DNA from 2 places in the Streptomyces sp. NBC_01237 genome. Region 2 is predicted to be linked to the other one. Evidence: riboswitches for the same ligand, from Rfam matches in the RefSeq annotation. Region 2 holds a riboswitch; the other holds the start of a gene.
What was found. A riboswitch is a leader RNA that binds a small molecule or an ion and turns the genes downstream of it on or off. The one in region 2 is predicted to bind cyclic di-AMP.
Positions count from the first base shown of each region.

Region 1: another riboswitch for cyclic di-AMP. It lies ahead of OG251_RS21395 (M23 family metallopeptidase); the one in region 2 lies ahead of OG251_RS05525 (C40 family peptidase).

Region 1 is NZ_CP108508.1:4,828,808-4,832,463, forward strand. Features, by position in the region: gene OG251_RS21385 (MerR family transcriptional regulator) at 1-214, shown strand, start outside; gene OG251_RS21390 (PP2C family protein-serine/threonine phosphatase) at 349-1,608, shown strand; cyclic di-AMP (ydaO/yuaA leader) riboswitch at 1,849-2,001, shown strand; gene OG251_RS21395 (M23 family metallopeptidase) at 2,013-3,044, shown strand; gene OG251_RS21400 (aldo/keto reductase) at 3,349-3,656, shown strand, end outside.
Region 2 is NZ_CP108508.1:1,239,970-1,243,625, forward strand. Features, by position in the region: gene OG251_RS05515 (ATP-dependent Clp protease proteolytic subunit) at 401-1,036, shown strand; gene OG251_RS05520 (hypothetical protein) at 1,044-1,352, shown strand; cyclic di-AMP (ydaO/yuaA leader) riboswitch at 1,826-1,990, shown strand; gene OG251_RS05525 (C40 family peptidase) at 1,994-2,464, shown strand; gene OG251_RS05530 (LysE family translocator) at 2,491-3,132, opposite strand; gene OG251_RS05535 (LysR family transcriptional regulator) at 3,205-3,656, shown strand, end outside.

The DNA.
Region 1 (3,656 bases), 3.6 Mb from region 2:
CGCGGGCAGCGGGGCCGTGCAGGACATCGCCCGCCGGCACTGCGCCTGGCTTTCGGCCACGGCGGCACCGACCCGGTCCTATGTGACCGGGCTCGGCGAGATGTATGTCGCCGATCCCCGCTTCGCGAAGAACTACGATCAGTACGGGGACGGCACCGCCGCCTTCGTACGGGATGCACTGACGATCCACGCGGAACACCGGCTCTCCGACTGACCTCCGGAAGGCCGGGGCTGCCGCACGCTCCCCCCTTTGGCCGATGAGGAGTCGCCGCACGGCGCGGCTCCGGCAAGCCTGGACGGGGCGCGGTACCGTCCGCAGCCGTGGGCGGACCTGGCAGGAGTGCACACGTGGGGAAGCGGGACAGGCGGCGTGGGGGACCTGCCGGGCTGCCCCGCGCCTGGAGCCGGAAGGTTCCGGGCCTTCCGGCGCGCGGCCTGGGAGGTTCCGCTTTCGGTTTCCCGGCGCGTGGCGGCGGGGGGCGCCCGGGAGGCCGCGGCGCCCGGCGGTTCGTGCGTGCGCTGCCCGCCCTGATGATCGGCGGCGGGCTGCTCTTCGACATCGGGACCCCGCCCACCTTCACCGCCGTCCCGCTGTTCGTGGCGGCACCGCTGATGGCCGCACCGTTCTTCTCGCTGGCCAGCACCGTCCGTACCGGAGTGGCGGCCGTCCTGGCCGTCGTCGGGCTGCACGCGTACGCCGGAACGCTGACCCGGGCCGTCCCGGTCACCGAGCTGGCCACCGTGCTCACCGCCTCGGTCCTCGCCCTGGTCATCAATGGCGTCGTGCGGCGCGGCAACGAGCAGCTGGCCTCGGCGCGGTTCATCGCGGCGACGGCCATGCGGGCCGTGCTGCCGACCCCGGACGACCGCATCGGCGGGCTGCATGTCGCCGCGCGGTACGAGGCGGCACAGGCGGACGAGTTCGTCGGCGGTGACCTGTTCGCCGTCGCGGACACCCCGTACGGGGTACGTCTGGTGGTCGGGGACGTACGGGGCAAGGGGCTGGACGCGGTCGAGGCGGTGGCGGTGATCATCGGGGCGTTCCGGGAGGCCGCCGAGCAGGAGCGTTCGCTGGAGGGGGTCGCGCAGCGGCTGGAACGGGCGCTGGCGCGGGAGGGGACGCGGCGCGGTGGGCTGGACGCGATGGAGGGGTTCATCACGGCCGTGCTCGCGGAGATCCCGCCCGGTTCGACGATCCTGCGCATCGTCAACCGCGGGCACCCCGAGCCGATCCTGCTCCACTCCGACGGGGCGCTGGAGGTGCTGGCCCCGTCCGTGCCCGCGCTGCCGCTCGGCATGAACCTGGGGGTGTGGCCCGACCGGGCCGATGAGTGGGCGCTGCCCGCCGGGGCGACGCTGCTGGTGTTCACGGACGGCCTCTCCGAGGCCCGGGACCCGTCCGGGGCCTTCTACGACCCGGCGACGCGGCTGCGGGGCCGGATCTTCCCGGGTCCCGAGGAGCTGCTCTCCGCGCTCACCGACGACGTACGGCTGCACACCGGTGGCCGGTCCACTGACGACATGGCACTTCTCGCGGTGGGGCGGCCGGCCGAGGGGCAGCCCGAGCGCCGGAAGACGGTGAAGATCGTGGGCCGCGGCGGCGGATGAGCCAGGGGCGATACCACCGTACGTGACTGAAGGACGCCGCTCCGCATAACATTTGACGCAACGTCAGAAACTGGGTATTGGCCGGGCCCGGTTCAACTCGCCCGATTCCGCCCCCTTGTACCCGTTAAGTCCAGGCCAAAGTCATGAACGATCAGTCGGAAGAGCTTGGAATAGGGCCCATCAGTCTATTAACGTTCGATAACGCAGCGCGGTTGTCCCAGTCGTCGCAAGAGGCGGCACCGTGCGCGAGCGCCGAATCCCGCAAGGGAACCGGGGAACCACCTACATGGGGTGAATCGGACACCTGTGTCTCGTGAGAGGCAGAGGAGCCCGTAGGAGACCTTCCTGCTCCGAACCCGTCAGCTAACCCGGTAGGCGAGAAGGAAGGAAAGGAGTGCGCCCACGTGGCGTCCAACAAGCCTGCCCCCGAGGCCCCGTCGCCCTTCGCCACCGACAACTTCGGTGAAGCGGACAGGACCTGGGAGGAATGGAATCCCACCGAGGAGTCCATCCGGCCCGTACGCGGCAGGCACCGCGTAGCCAAGCAGCGGGGACTCGCCCGTAGCTCCACCGTCCTCGGCGTCGGTGTCATCGCGGCCGTCGGCGCGGGCGGCATGGCCACCGCGCAGAGCAAGCCGCCGGTATCCATCTCCCTTCCTGACTCCCTCGCGGACAACCTCCCCGATGCCAAGTCCCTTCCCGGCGTCGGCGCTTTCATGTCCGACGACGCGGACAAGACCCCGGTCTCGGCGGCTCCGCTCACCTCCGCGGGCATCACCAGCGCCGAGGCCGAGCAGGGCACGACCGACGCCGGTGAGGCGCTCCGCGCCCGCATCCTCCAGCAGGCCGAGCAGCAGCAGGCCAACGCCGACGCCGAGGCCAGGGCCGCGGAGGAGAAGGCTGCGGCCGAGAAGGCCGCGGCCGACGCCAAGGAGCAGCAGGACAAGGCCGAGGCCAAGATCGCCGCCGAGAAGAAGAAGGCGGAAGAGGCGGCGAAGAAGAAGAAGGAGGCCGAGCGCCTCGCCAAGCTCGCCGCCAGCTACGCGCTGCCGACCTCCTCGTACAGCATCAGCTCCACCTACGGCCAGTCCGGCCCGATGTGGTCCTCGGGCCACCACACCGGCCTCGACTTCGCGGCGCCGACCGGCACTCCGGTCAAGGCCGTGCACAGCGGCACGGTGAAGTCGGCCGGCTATTCCGGTGCGTACGGCTACCGCACCGTCCTCGAACTCGATGACGGCACGGAGATCTGGTACTGCCACCAGTCCACGATGAACGTCACGGCCGGCCAGAAGGTCTCCACCGGCGACACCATCGGACGCGTCGGCGCCACCGGCAATGTGACCGGTGCCCACCTCCACCTGGAGGTCCACACCGGGGGCGGCGCGGGCATCGACCCGATGAGCTGGCTGCGCAGCAAGGGGCTCACGGTCTGAGCCCCCCGCGCCCGTCCACCGGGCGCACCCGAACCCCGGCAGCCCTGACGCACACCCCCCGACGTCAGGGCTGCCGGTCTGCTGTCCGCAGGAGAACGCGCGTGGCGTCCGCGTCGTACGGGTGATGGGGGCACACAACGCCCCGGGCCCCGCAGCGCAGCCGGAGCCGACGCCGGCAGACGCGCATGGCACACAGCACACAGCACACAGCACACAGCACACAGCACATGACACACAGCACACGGCGCAGAGAGGCTCCCGCCCACGCGGAATAGTCCTCTCCGGTGCTCTCGTTGAACCCAACATGACTTCTGCGAACTCTCTGCGCCCGCTCGGCTCCTCCGGCCTCCAGGTCTTCCCCCTCGCCCTCGGCGGCAACGTCTTCGGCTGGACGGCGGACGAGGCACAGTCCTTCGCCGTCCTGGACGCGTACACCGCGGCGGGCGGCAACTTCATCGACACCGCCGACGCCTACTCCTCCTGGGTCCCGGGCAACGAGGGCGGCGAGTCCGAGACCGTCATCGGCAAGTGGCTCGCCTCGCGCGCCAACCGGTCCGACATCGTCGTCGCCACCAAGGTCGGCGCCCACCCCTCGTACAAGGGGCTCTCCGC
Region 2 (3,656 bases):
ATGCGACTGCCGACCGAGCAGTCGTTGCGCAGGCTGATCATCCTCGCCGGCCACCGCCCACGGCGAGACCTCCGTCACCGGCCTCGGCCCTCCACCTCCACCCGGCCTGCGGTCTCGGTCGGCGAAAGAGAGCCCACGGGCGCGGCTCCGTCGCCGTTCTGCCCCGAATCCATGACGCCGCCGGGCCGCGGTCGGCGTCATGGCCGCGGGACACACGAGCAGAATCCTCAACCGCAGACGTCGACTTCACCTCTGCGCGCGAGCGCACGGTCAGGGCCACCGTCGAGGAACACACCAGCACCACACCCTTCTGTACGTCCTGTACATTTTTTACCGGCATGCAGCAGCTGAAGCACGCATGCGGACCGAGGCCTGCGCAGATCCCAGGAGAGGCACCGCGATGATCCGACCTGTCGCCCGTTATGTCCTGCCCGAGTTCACCGAGCGCACCGCGACGGGGACCCGGACTCTGGACCCTTACTCCAAGCTGCTCTCCGAGCGGATCGTCTTCCTCGGCACCCCGGTGGACGACACCGCGGCCACCGACCTGATCGCCCAGTTCATGTACCTGGAATACGCCGAACCGGACCGGCCCGTATCGCTGTACATCAACTCTCCCGGCGGATCGTTCAGCGCCATGGCAGCGATCTACGACACGATGCAGTACCTGGCCTGCGACGTGGAGACCTTCTGCCTCGGCCAGGCCGGCTCCAGCGCGGCCGTACTGCTGGCGGCCGGGGCACCGGGCCGCCGACATGCCCTGCCCGGCGCCCGGGTAGTCATCCGTCAGCCCGTGCTGGACGAACCGGTGCAGGGCCAGCCGTCCGATCTCGAAATCGAAGCGCGCGAGTTGATGCGGGTACGCGAGATGCTCGCGGGCATGCTGGTCCGTCACACGGGCCGGTCCGCCGAGCGGATCACCGCCGACATCGAGCGCGACACCATCCTCGACGCACGGGCCGCCAAGGCGTACGGGCTGGTCGACCACGTCGTGGAGAACCGCAACCCGCCCCGGCCGCCGCACCCCGCGAGGTGAACCGACGATGCTGCCACCCGAGTTCCCACCGCTCCCCGCCCTGACCCGCGCCGAAGGGGAGTTCATCGACCGCTACCTGGAAGTCCTCGACCAGCTGGGCCGGATCAACCCGGCCCGTGGCAGCGACACCTACGGCGCTCTGCGGGCCGCCCAGGCACTGGCCTCCCGGGCCGCGGCACTGCGCGACGCCCTGACGCTGATGCACGAGCGGGGCGAGACACAGATCCACGCGACCACCCTGGCGCGGGCGCTGCGCCTGCTCGACGGGGAGCGGCGCGCGGGCCGGGTCGCGGTACCCCCACCACCGACGGGCTGACCGCCCCTCCACCTCGACCCCGACCCCGACCCCGGCCCCTCCCGCCCCCGCGGCTGAGGCCGGGGTCTGGGCGTGAGGGGGGCCGTGGCCACGGGTGAGAGGGAGCCGGGCCGGGCGTGAGGGAGCCGGACCGGGGCGCCGCTGAGCCGACGCGACACGCCCGGTCGATTGATCAATTTTCCTCGCTCGTTCGGCGTAGGCAGTCCCCCTCATGAGGGACAACCCAACTTGCGCTCTGCGCGTGGACGGTACTCGGAATATGCGGTTCCGCCGCTGGTACGAGACTGGTCGGACAGCGCCGCCGAGGGCTCGAATCCGACCCGTCCACCCGAACGGATCAGTCGTGATGAGCCTCACAAATCACTGTTTCGCCTCGGAAATCCGGCACTTCGTGAGTCAAGATCCCTGGGACGACAAGCCCCCGCCACCGCGGCGGGGCGGTCCGGGCGGACGCCGAGTCCTGCCGCTGCCCGGATGACTGGTCGACAGAAGTGGATCGGCAGGAGTGGAGGACCCGAGCACAACGGGTCGACCGGGCAACCGGTCGCCCCTCGGGGTGAAGCCGCCAAGTGCGGCCGGGCAACTTCGCCAGCCCGAACCCGACAGGTCATCCTTCACAGGCGGCTGACGAAGGGTTGCGCATGACTGCGCAGGTACATGTCCCGTCTCTGCTTGCCCGGGTCGGTACGGCCTCGGTTCTCACTCTCGCCGTCGGCAGCACCATGCTGGCGCCGGGTCTGGTGACCGATGCCGAGGCCGCCACTCACTCGACGAAGGCGCTCAAGATCGCTGCCTCGAAGAAGGGATCGCCCTACAAGTACGGAGCATCCGGCCCCCGCCGGTTCGACTGCTCGGGGCTGACTCTCTACTCGTTCAAGAAGGCGGGCAAGAAGCTCCCCCGCACGGCCCAGCAGCAGTACAACAAGACCCGCCACATCTCCTCCTCGATGCGCAAGAAGGGCGACCTGGTCTTCTTCCACTCCGGCCGCAGCGTGTACCACGTGGGCATCTACGCGGGTAAGGGGAAGATCTGGCACTCCCCCAAGACGGGGGCCCTGGTCCGGCTGGAGAAGATCTGGTCGAACAGCGTCTGGTACGGGCGGGTGCGCTGATCCCCTGATCCCCGGCCGGAACCGCTTCAGCGCAGCAGCGGTCCGGTCACCAGCGCGAGCCCCAGTGCGGTGAGCGCCGCGCCGCTGCCGCCCTCGATCGCACGGGCGGTACGCGGCCGGCGCAGCCACCGGCCCAACCGGTCCACCAGCAGGGCCACGGCCGGGAACCAGATGAGCGCCAGCACCACGACGACGGCCGCGAGCAGCAGGGTCCTGGGCAACGGCGGCTGCCCGTCGGGGACGAACTGGGGCAGCAGACTGAGGAAGAGCACCGGCGCCTTGGGGTTCAGCGCGTTGGTCAGGAAGCCCTGGCGCAGTGAGCGGCCGAGTTCCTTCGGCGCGGGGCCGGGGGCCTGTGCCGCCACCCCGTCGGTCGCCGCGGTCCGTCGCCGTATCGCGTACAGGGCGCTCAGACCGAGATAGAGCACATACGCCCCGCCGAGCAGCTGGACGGTGCGGAACAGCACGGGCATCGTCACCAGCACCGCGGCCAGCCCCGCCACGGCCAGCGCGGTGTGCACCAGCAGCCCCCCGGCGACTCCCAGCGCTGTGGCCACCCCCGAACGGCGTGAGGCCAGCGCGTTGCGTACGACGACGGTGAAGTCGGCGCCGGGCAGCGCCACCATGCCTGCGGCGACTCCCGTGAAGGCGAGCAGTTGTGCGTCCATGCGTACAGCCTGGCCCGAAGTAGCCTTTAGCGTGTACTTGCAATCTTCTGGGTCTGCCAAAAGGAACGCTTAATGTACGACCCGACACGGCTCGCGGCGCTGGTGGCGGTCGCCGAGGCCGGATCGATCACTCGGGCCGCGGCCCGGCTGGGCTACACCGCGCCCGCCCTCTCCCAGCAGCTGGCCAAGCTGGAGCGCGAGGCCGGTGCGGCGCTCCTGGTGCGCCACCACCGCGGCGCCAGGCTCACGGCCGCCGGTGAGCTGCTCGCGGGCCGGGCCAGACGGGTCCTGGACGAGCTGGACCAGGCGCGGCACGAGCTGGCCCAGCTCGCGGGGCTCTCCGGGGGGCGGCTGCGGGTCGGCACGTTCACCACGGCCGGAATCCATCTGCTGCCGCCGGTGCTGAGCGCGTTCCGGCGCGCCCATCCCGATGTCGAGCTGGCGGTGACCGACTACGAGCCGCCCGGTACGGTCGCCGCGGTGGCCGCCGGGGAGGTCGATCTCGCCCTGACCCACACATACGA